Regions from separate parts of the Burkholderia sp. MR1-5-21 genome, predicted to be linked through region 4. Evidence: riboswitches for the same ligand, from Rfam matches in the RefSeq annotation. Region 4 holds a riboswitch; each other region holds the start of a gene.

Region 1 (5,353 bases), on a different contig from region 4:
TGTCGAGCAGATGGAACAGCGCGGTCGGCGCGTTGCCGATCACGACGACGCTGCCCGCGAGGTGCGCGCGCCACAGTTCGAGTGCGGCGGCCGAGCGCGTGTTGCCGAGCTGCCGCGCAAGGTCGGGCACCTCGGGTTCGCCGAGCGTGCACAGCACGCGGTTGCCGGCCGGCAGCCGCGCGCGCGTGATCCCTTCGGCGACCATCTTCGCGTCGCAGAGGATCGGCGCGCCGGCGGCCAGCGCCGCGCGGCCCGCCGCGCCCGCGCCGGTGGAGAAGCGCAGATCGTCGACGACGTCGACCATCCCGCACGCGTGGATCACGCGCACCGCGAGTTTCTCGAGGTCGGGCGGGATGTGCGACAGGTCGGCCTCGGCGCGGATCGTCGCGAACGACTGGCGGTAGATTTCCTGCCCGTCGCGAATGTAGTCAAGCATCGTTGAAGTCCTGGCTTTGCCGCGCATCGCCCAGTCGGGCCGCGGCTTGGTCGATCGTCAAATGGCGCGCGAGCAGGGTGCCGAGGCCCGCTGCGTCGTCGCGCCGGTACAGGTCGTAGCGCGCCGGCGCGACCGCGACGAGCGTGTGCTCCGCGGCGCGCGGCAGCGCGCAGTGGCGCTCGCAGCCGGTCAGGTGCGCGTCGAGCGCATGCCCGACGCGTTCGGCCAGCGCGAGCGCATCGCGCTTCGTGTCGGCGCGCGCTTTTGCGCAGCCCGCGCTGCCCGCGCACGCGGCGAGCCGCGCGAGCGGATCGGCCGGCGACACGACGAGGCCGAGCGCGGCAAGCGCTTCGCGCACCGCGCGTGCATCGGCGGTCGCGACGCCGTGGACGAACACGCCTTGCCACGGCGTCATCGACAGCGTGCGGTCGCCGTGCGTATCGGCCAGCGCCGCGAGCGCGTCGAGCCGCGCAGCGTCGAGACGGCCGAGCGCGAACTGCGCGCCGACGCTGCAGCGGCCCGCATCGTTCGACGCATGGACGCCGAAGCGCAACGCGAAATCGGACGGCGCACGCCGCCAGTCGGAAAGCGCGGGATCGGCGGCAAGCGGAAACGGAAGGTAGGTCTGCGCGCGCTCGAGCAGTGCCCGGGCGCCGCACGTCGGGAGCAGCGCGCGCATCCGCGTCACGTCGGCCGGCGCGAGGTCGAGAAACGCGAGCAGCAGCGCGCGAACGAGCGCGACGGTTTCTTCAGGCGAAACGTCGACGACGGCGGGCGCATCGCCGCGCGCCACGGGCGGGCAGCCGGCGAGCCCGGCCGCGATGCGCGCCGCGCCGTCACCGCGGCGCCACGCGGCCAGCCAGATGTCGTGCGGATGATCGAGCGCCGCGACCGCCTCGCCGCCGTCGAGCTGGATCGCGAATTTCGGCGACAGTTCGAACCGGCGCGGCTCGCGCGCGAGCATGTCGAGCAGCGGCGCGGCCAGCGCGCGGCTGTCGATCAGCGCGGCGGGATCGCGCCCGCCAAGGGGGTTCAGCATCAGGTTGCGGACGTCGTCGCTCGCCGCGAGCGCGGCGGCATCGCCGCCGGCGTCGACGAGCGGGCCGAGCCCCGCGTCGAGCAGCGCGCGGGTGAGTGCGTCGCTCTCACCGTCGCGGATGCCGCGCAACTGAAGATTCGCGCGGTTGGTCGCTTCGATCACGCCGGAGCCGTGCGCACGCGCGACGGCCGCGATCGCGCGCGCCTGCGCCGTGTCGAGCCGGCCGCCCGGCAGCTTGATCCGGCACAGCCCGCCGTCGGCCGCGGCGACGACGCGCACGAGCCCCGGGCACGCGGACGGCCGCACGGCAGGCAAAGCGGGGGATGAATCGGGGGCGGAACTCAACGGGGCACCGGGATAGTGTCGGGCCGCGGCCAACGCATCGGTACACCCCGCCCGATGCCGGCTGGCACGCACGCACTTTCAGGCCGGCAGGTCTCCTGGCTGGCAGGTCGACGCCCGCTCCAGGCCTTCCCGGTGAAACCAGTGGCGTCGGGTGGAGGCGGACTCGCTGTCTACAGTTGCGGGGGCAGCCACAGCGGCGCGGCACGCGCCCTGTGTTCCCTCTTCGGCCCCGAAGGGGCACCGGCGAACGAACGCCGTAGGATACCCGATTTTGCAGGGGGTTCGCGACGCCCGCCGACCCGCCTGCGAACGGTGCAGTTCCGGGCGTCCGGTCCGTGCCGGCCCGCAGGTGAAACGCGCGGTGGAACACGGTACCATGCCGTCTTTCGCAACGCGGACGGACGCGCCGGCGGCTTCACGGCCGCCTGCGGCGACACGATGGAATCGAACGATGGGGAAGGGTGCATGACGGCGTGGCTGACGGTGGTGGGCATCGGCGACGACGGTTTCGCGGGGCTCGGGCGCAGCGCGCGCCGCGCATTGCTCGACGCGACGCTCGTCGTCGGCGCGCCGCGGCACCTCGACATGCTGCCCGCGCGGCTGCGCGCTGTGCGCGAACCGTGGCCGTCGCCGTTCGATCTCGCGGGCGTGCTCGCGCGGCGCCATTCCCCGGTCTGCGTGCTCGCGAGCGGCGACCCGATGCTGTTCGGCGTCGGCGCGACGCTCGCGCGCCAGCTTTCGCCTGGCGAATGGCGCGTGCTGCCCGCGCCGTCGTCGCTGTCGCTGGCCGCGGCGCGCCTCGGCTGGGCGCTGCAGGACGTCGGCGCCGTGTCGCTGGTCGGCCGGCCGCTCGCGACGCTCGCGCGGCATCTGCTGCCCGGGCGGCGCCTGTTCGTGCTGAGCGCGGACGGCCGCACGCCCGCCGCGGTCGCAGCGGAACTGGCCGCACGCGGCTTCGGGCCGAGCCGGATCAGCGTGTTCGAACATCTGGGCGGCCCGCTCGAGCGCCGCATCGACGGGCTCGCGCACGACTGGTCCGTCGACGAAACCGCGGCGCTGAACCTCGTTGCGCTCGACTGCCGCATGGCGCCCGATGCGCCGCGGCGCGCGCTGACGCCCGGTTTGCCGGACGACGCATACCGCCACGACGGCCAGCTCACGAAGCGCGACATGCGCACGCTGACGCTCGCGCGCCTCGCGCCCGCGCCCGACGAACGGCTTTGGGACGTCGGTGCCGGATGCGGGTCGATCGGCATCGAATGGATGCGCGCGCATCCGTCGTGCCAGGCGATCGCGATCGAGTCGCATGCGGAGCGGCAGCGCTTCATCGAACACAATCGCGACGCGCTCGGCGTGCCGGGGCTGCAGCTCGTCGCCGGGCGCGCGCCCGATGCGCTCGCGGGGCTCGCCGCGCCCGACGCGATCTTCATCGGCGGCGGCGTGACCGTGCCGGGCGTGCTCGATGCATGCTGGTCGGCGCTGAAACCCGGTGGCCGGCTCGTCGCGAATGCCGTCACGCTGCAAGGTGAAATGGCGCTCGCCGTATGGCGCGACGGGCACGGCGGCACGCTCACGCGCGTGTCGCTCGCGCAAGCCGAGCCGCTCGGCCGCTTCGACAGCTGGCGGCAGGCGCTGCCGGTCACGCTGTACGACGTGCGCAAACCCGCGCCGGACGACACGAACCCCGCGACGTGATGCGCGACGAAACGCCCGAACAGCCCGCACCGCTGCGCTTCGGCTATACGACCGGGAGCTGCGCGACCGCGACGTCGCTCGCCGCCGCGCGTCTGCTGCTCGCCGGCATCGCGGACGACGCGGTCGAGATCGTGTTGCCGAAAGGCCAGCGCGTGATGATGCGCCTCGAGTTCTGCCGGATCATCGGAAACAGCGCGGAAGACGGCGCGGAACGTGCTGCGGAAGCCGGCACAATCAAGGACGCCGGCGACGATCCGGACGTCACGCATGGCGCGCTGGTGTTCGCGCGCGTCGCGCTCGCGGCGGCGCCCGGCGCGCGCTTCCATGCGGGGCCCGGCGTCGGCACGGTCACGCGTGCGGGGCTCACGCTGCCGGTCGGGGAACCGGCGATCAACCCGGTGCCGCGCCAGATGATGACGACGCACCTGACCGCGCTCGCGGCCGAGCACGGCTATGCGGGCGGCTTCGACGTGACGATCGGCGTCGAGGGCGGCGAGGCGCTCGCGCTGAAGACGATGAACCCGCGGCTCGGCATCGTCGGCGGACTGTCGATCCTCGGCACGACCGGCATCGTGCGGCCGTTCTCGTGCTCCGCGTATATCGCGTCGATCCACCAGGGCATCGACGTCGCGCGCGCGAACGGAGTCGGCCATATCGCCGCCTGCACGGGCAACGCAAGCGAGGACGCGATGCGTGCGCACTATCACCTGCCGGACATGGCGCTGATCGAGATGGGGGATTTCGCGGGCGCGGTGCTGAAGCACCTGCGGCGCGCGCCGATTGCGCGCGTCTCCATGTGCGGCGGCTTCGGCAAGCTCAGCAAGCTTGCCGGCGGTCATCTTGACCTGCACAGCCGCCATTCGAGCATCGACCTGCCGCTGCTCGCGCAATGGGCGGCCGAGGCCGGCGCGAGCGACGCGCTGCAGGCCGCGATGCGCGCGGCGAACACGAGCCAGGAAGCGCTGAAGCTCGCGCACGCGGACGGCGTGCCGCTCGGCGACATCGTGTGCGCGCATGCGCTGCGTGTCGCCCGCGACATCGTGCCCGCGTCGGTCGCGCTCGAGATGTTCGCGATCGACCGGCAGGGCCGCTTCGTCGGAGCCGCGCGATGAGCGCGCGGATCCTGCTGCTCGGCGGTACCGGCGATGCGCTGAAGATCGCCCGCGCGCTCGGCCCGAGCCACGTGTACAGTCTCGCCGGGCTCGGCAAGGTGCCGGCCGATCTCGCGTGCGAGGTGCGTGTCGGCGGCTTCGGCGGTGCGGCGGGTCTGGCCGCGTACCTGCGCGAAGCCGGTATCGGCCTTGTGATCGACGCGACCCATCCGTATGCGGCGCGAATCAGCGCGAACGCGGCCGCCGCCGCGCGCGACGCGGGCGTGCCGTGCTGGGCCCTGCGCCGCGCGCCGTGGCAGCCGCAGCCGGGCGACGACTGGCGGATGGTCGACGACTGGGCCGGCATCGAGGCCGCGCTCGCGCCGTTTCGCCGGCCGCTGTTCACGCTCGGCCGCGAGCCGCTCGCGCATCTCGACGCGATACCGGCGCACCAGTTCTGGCTCGTGCGCTGTCTCGACCCGCATCCCGGCAACGCGCGCGCGCAGATCGTCGCGGCGCGCGGGCCGTTTACGCTCGACGGCGAACGCGCGCTGTTCGCGCTCGCGGGCATCGACGTCGTCGTCAGCAAGAACAGCGGCGGCGCCGCGACCGAAGCGAAGCTCGACGTCGCGCGCGAGCGCCGGCTGCCGGTCGTGATGATGCGCCGGCCGCCGCTGCCCGATGTCGACCGCGCGTTCGACTCGGCCGCCGAGTTGCTCGATGCGCTCGATCCGGCCGCACGCGCGT
Region 2 (5,353 bases), on a different contig from region 4:
ATCGCGGCCGGCAGGTCGCGTGCTACGCTGCGCCGCATCACCGGTCCTTCTCGCGAGGCCCGCATGGCCGCCTCGTTCGGCGAGGCCGGCGCGCGGCGTCGAACCGGCTCAATCGATACGGCACTTACGAAATGCGAAAACTCTTCCTGACCGCGCTGACGGCATGCGCGGCCGGCTTGCTTGTGGCGGGCTGCGACGACCAGAAGGTCGCCGACGCGGTCAATGCCATCAAGCCGGACAACGTCGCGTTCGGCAAACTGCAGCCGGGCGTGTCAACGGTCGAGGACGTCCTCCGCGACGCGGGCAAGCCGGAGATGGTCAGGCAGAACGAAGACGGTTCGCAGCGTTTCGAGTACCCGCGCGGCCCGTTCGGCACGAGCACCTACATGCTCGATTTCGGGCCCGACGGCAGGCTCGTTTCGATCACGCAGGCATTGACGGCGGACAACATCGCGAAGGTCGTGCCGGGCATGTCGAAGGACGATGTGCGGCAACTGCTCGGCAAGCCGACGTCGGTCGCGCAATACGCGTTGAGCCACGAAGAGGTATGGAGCTGGCACTGGGCCGAGGGCGGCGTATCGGGCGATGCGATGTTCAATGCGCATTTCTCGCCCGACGGGACCGTCATCAGAACGTCGAGATCGGAGGCGCCCGGACGGGAAAAGCCGTGACGGCGCGGTGCCGCGGCTTGCCGGACTGAGCAGCCCCATCGTGGCGGTGCGACCCGCCGCAACGCGTGCGCGGGTCTGCATCGGACGATCAGCACGCGCGGTGATTCCGGGGCAGCGCCTCGTTCCGCATGTGATCCGCTCGTTCGCGGACGCGTCCTTCCCTCAAAACGCGTCACCGTCGAACAACGCTGCCGCCGCAAGCGGATTCGACGGCCAGTACATGTGCATGTAGGTCGCGACGATCGATCCCGTCCGATAAACCGCCTCGCCGCTGCCTGAATTGCCGTCCGGGCGGACAGCCGCCGCGACCGGCGCAAGCGGCGTGTCGAGCCGCGAATAGTGGAACGTATGCCCGCGCATCGGCCCGGCGCGCGTGTCGAGCTGCTGCATCCCCAATGCCGCGAAGCGGCGCTGCATCGTTGCGTGGCCGGGCAGCAGGCCGAGCATCGGCGTCGCTGCACCGTCCACGTCGGTCAACGATTCGCACAGATACACCATCCCGCCGCATTCGGCGACGATCGGCTTGCCGGCCGATGCATGCGCGCAGATCGTCCGCGCGCTCGTCACGTTCGCCGCGAGCGTCGCCGCATGCAGTTCCGGATAGCCACCCGGCAGGAACAGTGCGTCGCAATCGCCGGGGACGGGCTCGTCGGCAAGCGGCGAGAAGAACCGCAACTGCGCGCCGAGCGCTTCGAGCAGTGCGAGATTCGCCGGATAGATGAACGAGAACGCGACATCGCGTGCGATCGCGATGCGCTTGCCCGCCAGCACGTGCGGCAGCGGCGCGATGTCGTCCGGCGCCGCGAACGCGACGGCGGGCGGCAGTTCGGCCAGTGCGGTCTGCGCGAGTGCGTCGGCCGCGCGGTCGAGCCGCGCGTCGAGGTCGTCGATGTCGTGCGGTTGATGCAGCCCGAGATGACGCTCGGGCAACGCGATGCCCGCGTCGGCCGGCACGTGGCCGAGCCAGCGCAGGTCGCCGGGCAGCGCTTGCTGCAGCAATTCGGCATGACGCGCGGAACCGACGCGGTTCGCGAGCACGCCGTGGAACGGCAAGCCTTCACGAAAATGCGCAAGGCCGAATGCGATCGCCGCGAAGGTCTGCGCCATCGATTTCGCGGAAATCACCGTGACGACCGGCACGCCGAATGCCGCTGCGAGATCCGCGCTGCTCGGCGTGCCGTCGAACAGCCCCATCACGCCTTCGATCAGGATCAGGTCGGCGTCGCGCGCCGCATCGGCGAGCAGCGTGCGGCAGCCGGCTTCACCGACCATGCCGAGGTCGAGCGCATGCACGGGCGCGCCGCTCGCGCGTTCGAGCAGCATCGGATCGAGAAAATCCGGCCCGGTCTTGAACACGCGCACGCGGCGGCCGAGCCGGCGATGCAGCCGCGCGAGACCGGCCGTCACCGACGTCTTGCCCTGGCCGGACGCGGGCGCGCTGACGAAGAGCGCAGGGCAGGCGCGCATCGCTCAGAACTCCACGCCGCGCTGCGCCTTCACGCCCTGTTCCTTGTACGGATGCTTGACGAGCCGCATCTCGGTGACGAGGTCGGCGGCTTCGACGAGCGCATCGGGCGCGTGCCGGCCGGTCACGACGACATGCAGCGAAGCGGGGCGGGCCGCGAGCGTCGCGAGCACTTCGTCGAGCGGCAGGTATTCGTACTTGAGCACGGTGTTCAGCTCGTCGAGGATCACCATCTGGTAGTCGCCGCTTTCGATCATCCGGCGCGCTTCGTCCCAGCCCTTGCGCGCGGTCGCGATGTCGGCGTCGCGGTTCTGCGTGTTCCACGTATAGCCGTCACCCATCGTCACGAAGTCGCACTGCGCGACCGCGCCGAGGAAATCGCGTTCGGACGTATGCAGCGCGCCCTTGATGAACTGCACGACGCCGAGCCGCATCCCGTGGCCGAGCACGCGCACGGCCATGCCGAACGCGGCCGTGCTCTTGCCCTTGCCGTTGCCGGTGTTGACGATCAGCAGGCCCTTTTCGTTGACGGCGGCGGCCTGCTTCTTCTCGTGGCCGGCGCGGCGGCGTTCGGTCATCCGCTGATGCGCTTCGGGATCGGTTTTCATCGGAGTTCGTCCTGTCGTAACAAAGGGTTCAAAGCGGGATCACAGCGGGCCGGCGAGCGCGACCGTCACGCCGTCCCGTGCGAGTTTCGGGCCGAGTAGCCGGCCGCGCGGCGCGGCGAGCCGCGCGCACGGCTCCGCGATGCCCGCCACGCCGAAGCGGGCGAGCGCGGCCGCCGACGGCTCGCTCGCCGCGAGTTCGGGATGCGCGGCGAGCTGCGCCGCGCCGAACGCGACGAGCGGCCAGCCGCGCCGTGCGCACAGCGTGCGCAGCGCGCGTGCGCTGGATTTTTCGGCGAGCGTCGCGACGACGGCCGGCTGCGCGTCCGGATGCCGCGCGAGCGCCGCGCGGACCGCGGCGTCGAGCTGCGCGGCGCTGACGCCCGCGCGAAAGCCGAGACCGAGCGCGACCTGCATCACGCAGGCTCCGGCGCTGTGCCGCCCGCCAGCGCCGCGACGCGGCCGATCACGACGATCGCGGGCGAGCCGATGCCGGCTGTGCCGACTGTCGAGACGACGGTCGCGAGCGTCGCCAGTGCGTGACGCTGCGCAGGCCGCGTCGCCGATTCGATCGCCGCGCACGGCGTGTCGTCCGGCAGGCCGCCGGCCTGCAGCGCGGCGACGATCGCGCCGAGGCGGCGGATGCCCATATAGATCACGAGCGTCATCCGGGTGGCGGCGAGCGCTGACCAGTCGGGCTCGTCGTCGCCCGCGCCGTGCCCGGTCACGAAAATCACGCCCTGCGCGTCGCCGCGATGCGTGACCGGAATGCCGAGCGCGGCCGGCGCGGCGATGCCGGCCGTGATGCCGTTCACGACCTCGACCGGAAACCCCGCTGCGCCGAGCGCGATCAGCTCCTCGCCGCCACGGCCGAACACGAACGGGTCGCCGCCTTTCAGGCGCGCGACGCTGCGGCCCGCGCGCAAGTGCGCGAGCATCGCGGCGACGATCGTTTCCTGCGGCGTCGATGCGTGGCCGCCGCGCTTGCCGACGTGCTCGATCAGCGCATCGGCGCGCGCATGCTGCAGGACGTCGGGATTCACGAGATCGTCGACGAGCAGCACGTCGGCCGCGCCGATCGCGCGCACGGCCTTGAGCGTCAGCAGGTCGGCGTCGCCGGGGCCGGCGCCGATCAGCCACGCGCGGCTCATCGGAGGCAGCACGGCGCGAACCGTGTCGAAGCGGGGGAAAGCGGCGAACGGACGGCGCGAAACCGGCCTGCGGAATGGCGATGCATAGCAGAATGAAAGCAGCCCGCTCGAAGCGGGCATAAGCGCACGATACGCGCACACGATCCGTCCCCCGCGGATCGGGCGTTCGGCAAGCGACTCGCTCACCCCTTGCGTCGGCCGGTATCCGGGCTGACCGCTTGCCAGGCCGCGGCCTTCCCACCCGAGGCAGGCGGGCAGTGGCATCGTGGGCGACCTGGGCGCGTGCGCTCGAAAGCGCATCGCGCGGGCGGCGTACCGTTGCGGGGACAGCACAGGCCGGGCGGACGTCCGCCTCCTGTTTCCCGTTTGACTGCATGTGCGGAATGCGCATGCGAGCACCGAACGCGGCGCATACGATAGCACAGCGCGCCGGCGCAAACGCAGGCGGGGCCGGCGCTCGCCAGCCCGCGACGGCGTGCGATGCGCGGGCCGCCGCGGTACCGGTCAGCGATACAGGATCTGCCGCTTCAGGTCCTTCGAGATGCTGCGTGCGGCGTCCGCCCACTCGGCGAGCTTCGCGCCGCTGCATACGTTGCCGCCGAGGTCGCGATCGAGCACGCGCGACACGTCGACGGTCCGGCCGTCCCGGCGATAGGTCGAGCGGTACGTGATTTCGCCGGCGCGGACGTCGACATCGGGCGGAATCGCGAGTATCTCGACGTCGGCCGGCAGCGTGATCCGGTAGCGCTCCTCGAGCCGCGTTCCGGCGCATACGCCTTCGAAACGCTTGTCCTTCTGCTGAAGGACGAAGTCGGCGAACTCGCGGATCCGCCCGAAATTCGGCAGCGACGGCACCGCGAACGCCGCAGGGCCCGGCATCAGCGACAACTGGTTCAGCGTGCCGCGCAGCGCGATCGAGAATGGCTGGTCGAGTGCGTCGAGATGATGCGGGGTCATCTGCAACTCGCCGGAAAGACCGGAGCGGCGCAGCATCTCGTCGGCAAGCCGTTTCGGCTGCACGTACCGGAACATCTGCCGCGCGTGCTGGACGGCCTGGCCGTCGAGCGCGATGTCGCCCGTCATCGTCGCGTTGCCGTCGCGGTCGAGATCGAGCGTGTAGGCGAGCTGCGAACGGCTGTTGCGGCCGTTTTGCGGCGGCGTGCGGATCACGTTGCCCGTCGCGGTGTCGAGCGCGGGCTTGCCGCTTGCCTCGAACGGCAGCGCGCCGAACGGCAGCACACCGGCCGTCGTATCGGCAAACACGTCGAATTCGGGCAGCCACACGATCGCGTGATTGAACGTCAGCACGTCCGGCGCGTCGGGCAGGCGGTAGCGATCGCCGAGGTTGACCAGCACCGCGCGGCTCTCGATGCGCTTCGCCGCGAGCAGCGCGGACAGCAGCGTCACCTGGTCCTTGCAGTCGCCGTAGCGGTTCGCGAGCACGTCGTTGGCCTGATGCGG
Region 3 (5,353 bases), on a different contig from region 4:
TTGCTCGCGATGAAGACGGGACCGACGTCCGTCCACGCGACCGTGTTCGCCTGTTCTTCGATCGGGCCCGGCGCGGGCGTTTCGTAGTGGTACGCGCGAATCCGGCGCCCGTCGCGCGTCGCATCGGAAGTCGCGCGCATCCCGCGCGCGTCGATCGCGACAGCCATGCCGGCCGGCGTGTCGAGCGTGACGTTCGCGGCGCGGTAGTCCTCGATCGGTGGAAACGCGAGCTGCACGCTGAATTTGCCGGGGAACAGCGTATCCGTGTCGGTCAGCGTGTACGAAAGCCGGATCGAGTCGCCTTTCGCGAGCGCGGGAAACGCGACGATGCGCAGGTGCTCGGCGCTGAATTGCGGCGCCGCGACCGTGACGGGCGCCGGCCGGTCGAAGATGCCGTGCTGGACATCGACCGGCACCGTCGAGCCGTCGGCGTGCACCGTCTGTGCGGTGTTGACGGCGAGCGTCTGAAGCTGCGCGTTGTACGGCAGCACGTACTGGCCGAAGCGGGCGATCGCCGCGTCCGTCAGCAGCTTGATCGACAGATCGACCTGTGCGGTGCGCTTGCCGGATGCGTCGACCCTGATCGTGTTGTCGAGTCGCTCGACCTGGTAGTCGGCGGCGAAAGCAGGCGAAATCTTGAGCAGCAGCGCCGCGATGCCGTAGTGGGCAATACGCGAGAGAGTCATGTCGGTCCCCGTGGTTGGAAGGTTGGTGACGCCGGCTGCGAAAGCCTGGATGAGCCTGAATGAGAAAAACGAAGAGGATGAAAATGACGACCGGGCCTGCCGGCCGGTTTCCCCCGTATCGGCCTTCGGCAGCGGCGCGAACACCGGATCGACCCTATCCAAGCCGCTCAGTGGCGTCAATTGTCTGAGTATTCGGCGGGCGGCTGCACGGCGGCCGGATACCGTCCGGTGCCGCACGCAGTCGACCCGGCTTCCCGGGCGGCAGTTTGAACGACTGTCAATTGCGCACGCCGGTTCTCCGGGGACCGGAACGTCGGATCGCCGCTGCAGCCGTCCCCGCCGCCTTGACGCTCCCGCCCGCTCCACCTACACTCGCACGCGTTTCGGTGCTCGCGCGCACCCTCCGGCGCGCGCAGTTAAACGGGAAACAGGGAGCGAGCCTGCATCGCAGCCGCGCCAACCTGTGCTGCCCCCGCAACGGTAAGCGAACGCTTCACGCCACGCGCGAAGCAGCGCCGCTTCGCCGCATGCCACCCGCATGCGGACGACTGCCACTGGACGCCTCGTGCGTCCGGGAAGGCGAAGTGGCGTGTTCGTCAGCCCGGATACCGGCCGAGACGAGGGGTTCAGCGCCGCGGGGATGCGGCGCATTGTCCACGGCCGCAGCCGCAGTGCGTCCGGCATCCGAGCGTTTCCCGTTTCCCGACCCGCTGTGCGTTTCGCGCAGGCCGGTCGAGCATCCGGGGCATGTGCGGGCCCGGGCATCCGGTGCCGGCCGTGTTGGCATTCACCATGTCGACCGTTCGCAAGGGAGCACCATGCTCGACTCGTTTTCCCGCCTGTTCAACGACAGCCCGTCCGGGCTGCGCGGCAAGATCATCGCCATCTATTCGTTGCTGATCGCGTTCAACGTCGGCGCGTGGATCTGGGCGTTCATCGCCTTCCACGGCCAGCCGGTGCTGCTCGGCACCGCGCTGCTCGCATACGTGTTCGGCCTGCGCCACGCGGTCGACGCCGACCATATCGCGGCGATCGACAACGTCACGCGCAAGCTGATGCAGGAGGGCCGCAGCCCGCTCGGCGCGGGCCTGTTCTTTTCGCTCGGCCATTCGACGGTGGTGATCGTGATGTCGGTCGTGGTCGCGCTGACGGCGGCGTCGATCGCCCGCTTCGACGGCATGCGGGCGATCGGCGGGACGATCAGCACCTGCGTGTCGGCGTTTTTCCTGCTGCTGCTCGCGGCCGCGAACCTGATGATCCTGATCTCCGTGTACCGGACGTTTCGCGCGGTGAAGCGCGGCGAACCGCTCGTCGAAGAGGATCTCGACCTGCTGATGAACAAGCGCGGCGTGCTCGCGCGCATCTTCCGGCCGCTGTTCCGGCTCGTGTCGCGCAGCTGGCACCTGTATCCGATCGGCTTCCTGTTCGGGATCGGCTTCGACACCGCGACCGAGATCGCGCTGTTCGGCATCTCGGCGACGCAGGTGCAGGGCGGGCTGTCGTTCTGGTCGGTGATGGTGCTGCCCGCGCTGTTCACTGCCGGCATGACGCTCGTCGACACGACCGACGGCATCCTGATGATGGGCGCGTACCGCTGGGCGTACGTGCGGCCGATCCGCAAGCTCTACTACAACATCACGATCACGTTCGTCTCCGTGCTGGTCGCCGCGCTGATCGGCGGCATCGAGGTGCTCGCGCTCATCGCCGACAAGCTGTCGCTGCAAGGCCCCGTCTGGGACTTCGCATCGATGGCGGCCGCGCATTTCGGCATGCTCGGCTACCTCGTGATCGGGCTGTTCGTCGCGAGCTGGCTCGTGTCGGCCGTGATCTACCGCGTGAAGCGCTACGACGAGATCGACGTGACGATCTCCGCCTGATTTCCCTTTTCGACACAGGACATTCCATGACCATGCGCAAGCTGCCCGTCACCATCGTCACGGGCTTTCTCGGCAGCGGCAAGACGACCTTGATGCGCCACATCCTGCAGCACGCGCAGGGCCGCCGCATCGCGGTGATCGTCAACGAGTTCGGCGAACTCGGCATCGACGGCGAGATTCTGAAGGGGTGCGGCATCGGCTGCGACGACGCGCAGGACGAAGCGTCCGGCCAGCTCTACGAACTCGCGAACGGCTGCCTGTGCTGTACCGTGCAGGAAGAGTTCTACCCGGTGATGGAGGCGCTCGTCGAGCGCCGCGCGGACATCGACCACGTGCTGATCGAGACGTCCGGCCTCGCGCTGCCGAAGCCGCTCGTGCAGGCGTTCAACTGGCCGACGATCCGCAACAGCTTCACCGTCGACGCGGTCGTGACCGTCGTCGACGGGCCGGCCACCGCGAGCGGCCAGTTCGCCGAGAACCCGCAGGCGGTCGACGCACAGCGCCGCGCCGATCCGAACCTCGACCACGAATCGCCGCTGCACGAGCTGTTCGCCGACCAGCTGTCGTCCGCCGATCTCGTGATCGTCAACAAGGCCGACCTCGTCGACGGCGCGCAGCTCGAGCAGGTCGAGGCGGCGATCCGGGAAGAGATCCCGCCGCAGGTGAAGATCGTCCGCGCGACGCGCGGCGAGCTCGATCTCGCGATGCTGCTCGGGCTCGAGTCGGCGTCCGAGGAAACCATTCACCTGCGCCACGACCATCACGGCTCGGCCGACGACGAAGATCACGACCATCATCACGACGATTTCGATTCGGTGGTCGTCAGCGGCGACGCGGGCTCGCGCGACGCGACGATCGCCGCGCTGCAGCGCGTCGTCGAGACGCATACGATCTATCGCGCGAAGGGCTTCGCCGCGCTGCCGGACGCGCCGATGCGCCTCGTGATCCAGGGCGTCGGCCGCCGCTTCGACAGCTACTTCGACCGCCGCTGGCAGGACGGCGAAGCGCGCGCGAGCCGCTTCGTGCTGATCGGCGAGGACCTCGACGCGGCCGCGCTGCAGCGCGCGTTCGACGCGGCGCTCGCGGCCGAGACGCAACAGGCGTAACGCACGATGCATCTGCTGCGCACCACGCCGGGCGGCTTCGTCGACGATACACAGGGCGTCGTCCGGATCGACCAGCAACCCGCCGAAATCGTGATCCTGAGCTCGGCGGACACGACGCTGTCGCTGCTCGCGAGCATCGTGCCGCGTCTGCCCGAAGGTTTCCCCAGCGTGCGGCTCGCGAACGTGACGTTCCTGCGCCAGCCGGCATCGGTCGATTTCTACGTCGACGACGTGCTGAAGCACGCGAAGGCGGTCGTGATCGACCACCTCGGCGGCGAAGCGTACTGGCCGTACGGGATCGAGCAGGCCGTGTCGCTCGCGTCGCGGCACCGGCAACGGCTCGCGATGTTCTCGGGCGACCTGCAGGAAGATCCGAACCTGATCGCGAAGAGCACCGTCGCGCCCGAGCTGTGCCGGTTGTGGTGGCGCTATTTGCGCGAAGGCGGCGCGCACAACGCCGAAGCGCTGTTGCGCAGCATCGCGTTTCACGCGCTCGGCTTCGGCGACGAGCCGGCGCCGCCGCGTCCGCTGCCGGCCGCCGCGCTGTATCACCCGGCGCGCGACCCGGCGAGCATCGACGACTGGCTGCCGCGCTGGACGCCCGGCGCGCCCGTCGTCGCGATCCTGTTCTACAAGGCGCACTGGCAGGCCGCGAACACCGCCGTGTTCGACGCGCTTGCCGATGCGCTGATCCGTGAAGGGCTGAATCCGCTGCCCGTCGCGGTGACGTCGCTGAAGGATGCGGTGAGCCGCGAAGTGGTCGCGCAGCTCTGCGACGCGCACGACGTCGCGCTCGTGCTGAACACGACCGCGTTCGCCGCGGGCGCAATCGATGCGCCCGAACCCGACATCCTCGCCGGCGACGCCCCGGTGCTGCAGGTGATCCTGTCCGGCGGCAACCGCGACGCGTGGCTCGCCGACAACCACGGACTGCATGCGCGCGACATCGCGATGCACGTCGCGCTGCCCGAGGTCGACGGCCGCATCGTCACGCGCGCGGTGAGCTTCAAGGGGCTCGCGTACCGTTGCGCGCACACCGAGGTCGACGTCGTGCGCTACCAGCCCGACGCGGAACGCATCGGCTTCGTCGCGGCGCTCGCGCGCGGCTGGTGCCGGCTGCGCACGCTCGACAACGCCGACAAGCGCGTCGCGCTGATCCTCGCGAACTATCCGCAAAGCGAAGGGCGGATCGGCAACGGCGTCGGGCTCGACACGCCCGCGTCGGCGCTCGGCGTGCTCGCGACGCTGCGCGACGCGGGCTATCGCGTCGCCGACTTGCCGGCCGACGGCGACGCGCTGATCGCGCGGCTCACCGAAGGCGTGACCAACGATCCGGCGATGCAGGCGTTGCGGCCTGCGTTCCAGAGCTATGCGCTCGCCGATTACCTGACGCATTTCGACCGGCTGCCGGCGGCCGTGCGCGATGCGCTGAGCGAACGCTGGGGGCCGCCGGAGGCCGACCCGACGCTGCGCCGCGGACGCTTCACGATCGCCGGCTGGCGCGCGGGCAACGTGTTCGTCGGGATCCAGCCGTCGCGCTCGCGCGGCGAGAACGACTACGCGAGCTATCACGATGCGGACCTCGTGCCGCCGCATGCGTATCTCGCGTTCTATTTCTGGCTCCGTCATGCGTTCGGCGTCGACGCGGTGATCCATCTCGGCAAGCACGGCAATCTCGAATGGC
Region 4 (5,353 bases):
CCCCGGCTCGATCGCGACCGCGATCGCGCTGAACGCGAACCGCACGCACAAGCTGTCGGAATTCATGCTGTCGAGCATCGTGTCGGTCGCGGTGTCCGTGCTCGTCGCCGTCGTGATCTGGCTGACGTACAGCCGCGCGGCGCTCCTCGCACGCTATCTCGGTACCGAAGGCACCAAGGTCGCGATGCGCGTGTCCGCGTTCCTGCTGCTGTGCGTCGGCGTGCAGATCATGCTGACCGGCTTCTCCGAGTTCCTGCAGCCGATCGCCGATCAGATCAAGTAAGTCCCGGGCCTTGGGCGCACGGCCGCCGGTACGCGGCTCGTCCACCGGGCGAGAAGCCCGCTGCGTCGCGCATCGGCGCGAGATCGCCAGGATCGGATGTGCACGGCCGGCGGCAGTCGGCTCACCTGCGGGGCAGGCAGCCCGCTACGTCCGTCGCGCGTCAGCGCGCGGCCGCCAGCATCGGATAAGTGAACAGGCCGAAGTGGACGACGTTCAGCCCGGCATGCGCGAGCGCGGCCGCGAACAGCCCGCCGCGGCGGTAGGCGACGCCGTACCCGACGCCGGCCACCGTGCCGAGCACGATCCATTGCCAGCCGCCCGCCGCATGGGCCGCGCCGAACAGCACGGCGCTCACCGCCAGCGCCGCCCCCGGCCCCCACGCGAACCGGCCGAGCGCACGCGTCAGGCCGCCCTGCAGATAGCCGCGGAACAGCGCTTCCTCGGCGAGCATCACGAACAGCAGGTTGTTCGCGAACCACAGCCAGCCTGACGCCGGCCATTTGGGCGCCCAGCCGACCGTCCCGAACGCGACTGCGCCGGCGAGGCATGCGACCGACGTCGCCAGCGCCGCGACGACACCCGTGCGCACCGCACGCGCCAGCGGAACCGCCGGTGCGATCCACGGCAACACCCACAGCAGCCACAGCCCGGCGAGCGGCTTGTCGAGATTCAGGTACATCGTGAACGGCACGGCGTCCGGCGTGAAACGAACCGGACCGATCGCGCGCGGATTGTGGAAGCCGGGCAGCCAATGCAGGCTGAGCGCAATGGCGAGCACGACGAACGCGGCGTGCGCGGCGGCGCGCACCGCAGGCTGGCGCGCGGCGGACACGCCCCATGCGGCCAGCACGAGCGCGGCCAGCGGCGCCAGTGCGAGCGGCGCGAGCATGCCGAGCGCGAGTGCGCCGGCATAGCCGAGCGCGGCGAGGATCAGGCTGGCGGCGCGCAGCGGGCGGACCCACGCGAGCGCCGCTGCGGCAAACAGGGCAATCCAGGTCGCCGTGAACGGCAGGGGCGGAAAGGACATAAGCGGCGGAGCATTCGTCGGACAAGACGCCGCGCATCATACAGGACGGGGAATCCCGGTTCCCGCCGGGAGCGCGGCGCAAAGGACGGATAATTCGGATTCCCGCCGGGAGGGTGGCATACCGGACGGAGAATCCGGATCCCCGCCGGGAGGGCGGCGCGAGCGCGCCGGGCGGCCGTCAGCGACCGGCGGTTTCGGTCAGGCCGTCGCGGGTCGGGATGTCGACGTTGTTGCGCGTGCGCATCCGCCGCCGGTACCAGAACGTCCACATCAGCAGGCCGCCGAACACCGTATAGCCGATGATCGGCGACACGACCAGCACGCGCTCGACGGTCCAGTTCGCGACCATCCAGCAGCGCAGCAGCATTTCCAGCGTCATGGCGGCGCCCCACACGAAGGTCATCAGGCGCAGGGTCTGGCGCAGCAACGGCTGCTCGTCCCACGCCGCTTCGAAGCGTGCCGCGCCGCCCGCCATTTCGCGGGCCACGGTGGCGCGCGCGAGATAGAAGATCACCGGACGTTCACGCACGAGCGACAGCAGAAACATCACGCCGATCGCGCCGGACGCGAGCGAATCGCGCATCAGCAACGCGCGCGGTCCGCCGCCCAGCGCCATCGCGACGATCGACAGCGCAATGCCGAACAGCACGACGACGCTCACCGCGTCGATGCGGCGTGTGCGGATGAATTCGAAGATGGTCCAGAGGACGGGCGGGATTGCCGACGCGTAGAGCGCGCCGCTTTCGTCGAAATACGGGTGCGCGACGCGGTAGGCGGCCCACGGCAGCACCAAGTTGACGACGAGTTCGAGGATCAGGCCGGCTCGCGGTTTCACAGGACAGATTCCTGGTGAAGGGTTCGGACGCGAATCACGTGCAATCCAGTATATCGGACATTCAGCGGTCGTTCGCGCCGTGCAAGAAGCCGGATATTACGATCCATTCTTGGGCATGCTGCGACAGTTCGACTATCGACAGCGGCGCGATGTCGGCGCGCCACACGGTCGCGGATGCGGCGCCCGACGCATGCGCGATTGCGGCGCGAATCACGGGCGCCGATGCGATCGCGATCACGTCGCCCGAGGTCGGCAACCGGTCGAGCCACGCGCCGACCCGGCGCCGGAGCGCGTCGAACGATTCGCCGCCGTGCGGTGACGCGGACGGATCGGCCAGCCACGCATGCAGGCGTTCAGGCGTCTCGCGCACGACATCGGCGAGCCGCTTGCCACGCCAGCGGCCGTAGTCGATCTCCGCGAGCGCCGGCTCGACGCTCGCATGCAGTTCCAGCGCTTCGGCGGTCTGCCGCGCGCAACGCGCCGGACTGCACAGCACCGTCGCATCGGGCGGCCAAGACCACTGCGCGCGGGCATCCGCGGCTTGTGCGACGCCGCGCGCGTCGAGCGGATCGTCGTCGGGAAACGCGCCCGTGCGCATCGCCCGGGTAGCCGCGTGCGCGACCAGGCGCAGATGCATGCTCATCGCGTGACGGCGCCGTCGCGGCGGACCCGACGCGCGCAGCGGAATGCTTTCTGATCCGGAACGTTCACGCGTACAATCCCCCCGTTGCGAAGTGCGGAAGCCGGTGCAATTCCGGCGCGGTCGCGCCACTGTAATCGGTCACGAACGTTTCCGAAAGCCAGACCTGCCTTCGTCGCTACACCCGATCTTTTCAACCGTTCGTTGGGGCGCGATATCCCCCTGGAGGTTTCATCATGACCGACGCAGTTCTCAAGCCGGCAGTCGCGCCGGCGCCCATTCCCGTCCGGGAACTCCTGCCCTGGGCCGTGTTCGCCGGCCTGCTCCTGTTGCTGGCGCTGTACTTCGTCGGAGCCGAGGAGGGCGCGACGTCGCTCGTCCCCGGCATGTACGTTCACGAATTCGTGCACGACGGCCGCCATCTGCTCGGCTTTCCTTGCCACTGACAGGGGACGCACATGGTTGGGAAGCTGCTGGTACGCGGCATGCTCGCGGGCATCGCCGCGGGTCTGCTCACGTTCTGTTTTGCAAAGGTGGCCGGGGAGCCGCAGGTCAACCAGGCGATCGCGTTCGAAGAGAAGCTCGACGCGGCCAAGGGCGACGCGCCTGAACCCGAGCTGGTCAGCCGCGAGACGCAGGCCGGCCTCGGTTTGTTGACCGGCGTGGTCACGTACGGGGCCGCGTTTGGCGGGCTCTTTGCGCTGACGTTCGCGTATGCGTACGGGCGGGTCGGGCAGATCAAGGCCCGCGCGCTCTCGGCATGGCTCGCGCTGGCCGCGTTCGTCGCGCTCGTCATCGTGCCGAACCTCAAGTATCCGGCCAATCCGCCGTCCGTCGGGGATCCTGACACGATCGGCTTTCGCACCGGGCTGTTCTTCCTGATGATTGCGATCTCGATCGCGGCGATGGTGTTCTCGCTCGGCGTGCGGCGGCATCTGTCGGCGAAGCTCGGCGCATGGAATGCGTCGGTGGCTGGCGGGCTCGTGTTCGTCGCGATCATCGCGTTCGTGCAGTTCGCGCTGCCGGACATCAACGAAGTGCCCGCCGCGTTCCCGGCCGTCGTGCTGTGGAAGTTCCGCGTGGCCGCGATCGGCATGCAGGTCGTGATGTGGACGACGATCGGCCTGCTGTTCGGCGCGCTCGTCGAGCGCAGCGGGTTGATCGGCGCGCGCGCGTAGGCGGCGCGACTTCACCGCTTCGCGCGCCGGGGGCAGCAGAATGCTGGCCCGGCGCGCGTTTCCTCCTCAAGCCCGCCGCGTCGCGCGACGCTGACGGCCGCAGCCCATCCGCTAGCCGAGATCCTTGCGGTACTGGATGAAGCCCGCGTTGTTCGCGAGCCGGTCGTACAGCGCGCGGGCCGTCGTGTTCGTCTCGTGCGTGAGCCAGTACACGCGGCTCGCGCCGGCTTCGCGCGCGTGCGCGTACACGGCCTCGATCAGCGCGCCGCCCGCGCCGCGCCCGCGCGCTTCGGCCGCCGTGAACAGATCCTGCAGATAGCAGTACGGCCCTTCGGTCCAGCACGAGCGATGGTAGATCGCGTGCACGATCCCGATCAGCGTGTCCGACGCGTCGAACGCGCCGAGCACGAACATCGGCTCGTCGGGGTCCATCAGGCGCGCCCATGTCGTCGTGAACACGGCGTCGTTCGGCGCCGTGTTGTAGAAGCGCCGATAGCCCTGCCACAGCGGACGCCACGCGGCCTCGTCGGCGGCGGCGAGCGGCCGGACCGTGATACCCGTCGCGCCGTTCTCGCGGCCGGCCGCGTCGCGCGCGTTCGCCTGCGCGTGACGGATCGCGGCAAGCGACTGGCGCTGCGCGCCTTGCGCGTCGAAGTTCGCGGGCGACAGCCATGCGTCGAACGCCGCCGCGACGGCCGGCCACTCGCCGTCGACGATCGAATACCACGCGGTGTCGCGACTGCGGCCCTTGTAGACGATCGCCTGCCGGAACGTGCCTTCATAGCGGAATCCGAGCCGCGCGGCGGCCTGGCGCGACGGCTCGTTCAGGCTGTCGCACTTCCACTCATAGCGCCGGTAGCCGAGCGTGTCGAACGCGTATTGCATCAGCAGGTATTGCGCTTCGGTCGACACGGGCGTGCGCTTCAGCGCGGGCGAGAACGTGACGGAGCCGACCTCGATCACGCCGTTGGCCGGATCGATGCGCATCAGCGCGAGTGTGCCGACCGCGCGGCCTGTCGCACGATCGATCACCGTGTAGTGCAGCGGATCGGGGCTCGTTGCCGCGCCGCGCGCGTACTCGCGGTAGCTCGCTTCGTCGGTGTACGGGCCATGCGCGAGATAGGTCCAGTCGCGGCCGTCGACCGCTTGCGCGTACGCGGCATACAGGTCTGCCGCGTGACGGTCGGCGTCGAGGGGCTCGAGACGGCAGTAGCGGCCGTCGAGCGTGACGCGTTGCGGGCGCGGGCGCGCGGACCAGTCGGGAACCGGTTGCCCGATGGGCTGTTGAAAAGCGTTGGTGAGCGTGGACAAGGTCGATCTCGCTTCGGTTGGCGGCCGGCGACATGCCGGCATGCAGACGATCGTAGTGATCTCGAGGTACCATGAGAAG

What was found. A riboswitch is a leader RNA that binds a small molecule or an ion and turns the genes downstream of it on or off. The one in region 4 is predicted to bind cobalamin.
Region 1: linked by a shared signal. The riboswitch ahead of cobG (precorrin-3B synthase) and the one ahead of ACV229_RS10365 (CbtB domain-containing protein) in region 4 are both predicted to bind cobalamin.
Region 2: linked by a shared signal. The riboswitch ahead of cobA (uroporphyrinogen-III C-methyltransferase) and the one ahead of ACV229_RS10365 (CbtB domain-containing protein) in region 4 are both predicted to bind cobalamin.
Region 3: linked by a shared signal. The riboswitch ahead of ACV229_RS03345 (HoxN/HupN/NixA family nickel/cobalt transporter) and the one ahead of ACV229_RS10365 (CbtB domain-containing protein) in region 4 are both predicted to bind cobalamin.

The regions. Positions count from the first base shown of each region.
Region 1 covers NZ_JBSAXD010000002.1:119,092-124,444, reverse strand. The annotation lists gene ACV229_RS03150 (precorrin-8X methylmutase) at 1-436, opposite strand, end outside; gene cobG (precorrin-3B synthase) at 429-1,820, opposite strand; cobalamin riboswitch at 1,889-2,080, opposite strand; gene cbiE (precorrin-6y C5,15-methyltransferase (decarboxylating) subunit CbiE) at 2,286-3,515, shown strand; gene ACV229_RS03135 (cobalt-precorrin-5B (C(1))-methyltransferase) at 3,515-4,627, shown strand; gene ACV229_RS03130 (cobalt-precorrin-6A reductase) at 4,624-5,353, shown strand, end outside.
Region 2 covers NZ_JBSAXD010000002.1:170,693-176,045, reverse strand. The annotation lists gene bamE (outer membrane protein assembly factor BamE domain-containing protein) at 132-671, shown strand; gene ACV229_RS03370 (cobyrinate a,c-diamide synthase) at 834-2,138, opposite strand; gene cobO (cob(I)yrinic acid a,c-diamide adenosyltransferase) at 2,142-2,744, opposite strand; gene ACV229_RS03360 (cobalamin biosynthesis protein) at 2,784-3,158, opposite strand; gene cobA (uroporphyrinogen-III C-methyltransferase) at 3,158-3,892, opposite strand; cobalamin riboswitch at 4,072-4,311, opposite strand; gene ACV229_RS03350 (DUF3857 domain-containing transglutaminase family protein) at 4,397-5,353, opposite strand, start outside.
Region 3 covers NZ_JBSAXD010000002.1:165,138-170,490, reverse strand. The annotation lists gene ACV229_RS03350 (DUF3857 domain-containing transglutaminase family protein) at 1-686, opposite strand, end outside; cobalamin riboswitch at 1,054-1,317, shown strand; gene ACV229_RS03345 (HoxN/HupN/NixA family nickel/cobalt transporter) at 1,505-2,563, shown strand; gene cobW (cobalamin biosynthesis protein CobW) at 2,590-3,669, shown strand; gene cobN (cobaltochelatase subunit CobN) at 3,676-5,353, shown strand, end outside.
Region 4 covers NZ_JBSAXD010000006.1:20,219-25,571, reverse strand. The annotation lists gene ACV229_RS10385 (MarC family protein) at 1-283, shown strand, start outside; gene ACV229_RS10380 (CPBP family intramembrane glutamic endopeptidase) at 444-1,310, opposite strand; gene ACV229_RS10375 (VC0807 family protein) at 1,489-2,145, opposite strand; gene ACV229_RS10370 (histidine phosphatase family protein) at 2,207-2,782, opposite strand; cobalamin riboswitch at 2,840-3,073, shown strand; gene ACV229_RS10365 (CbtB domain-containing protein) at 3,064-3,231, shown strand; gene ACV229_RS10360 (CbtA family protein) at 3,244-3,963, shown strand; gene ACV229_RS10355 (GNAT family N-acetyltransferase) at 4,075-5,274, opposite strand.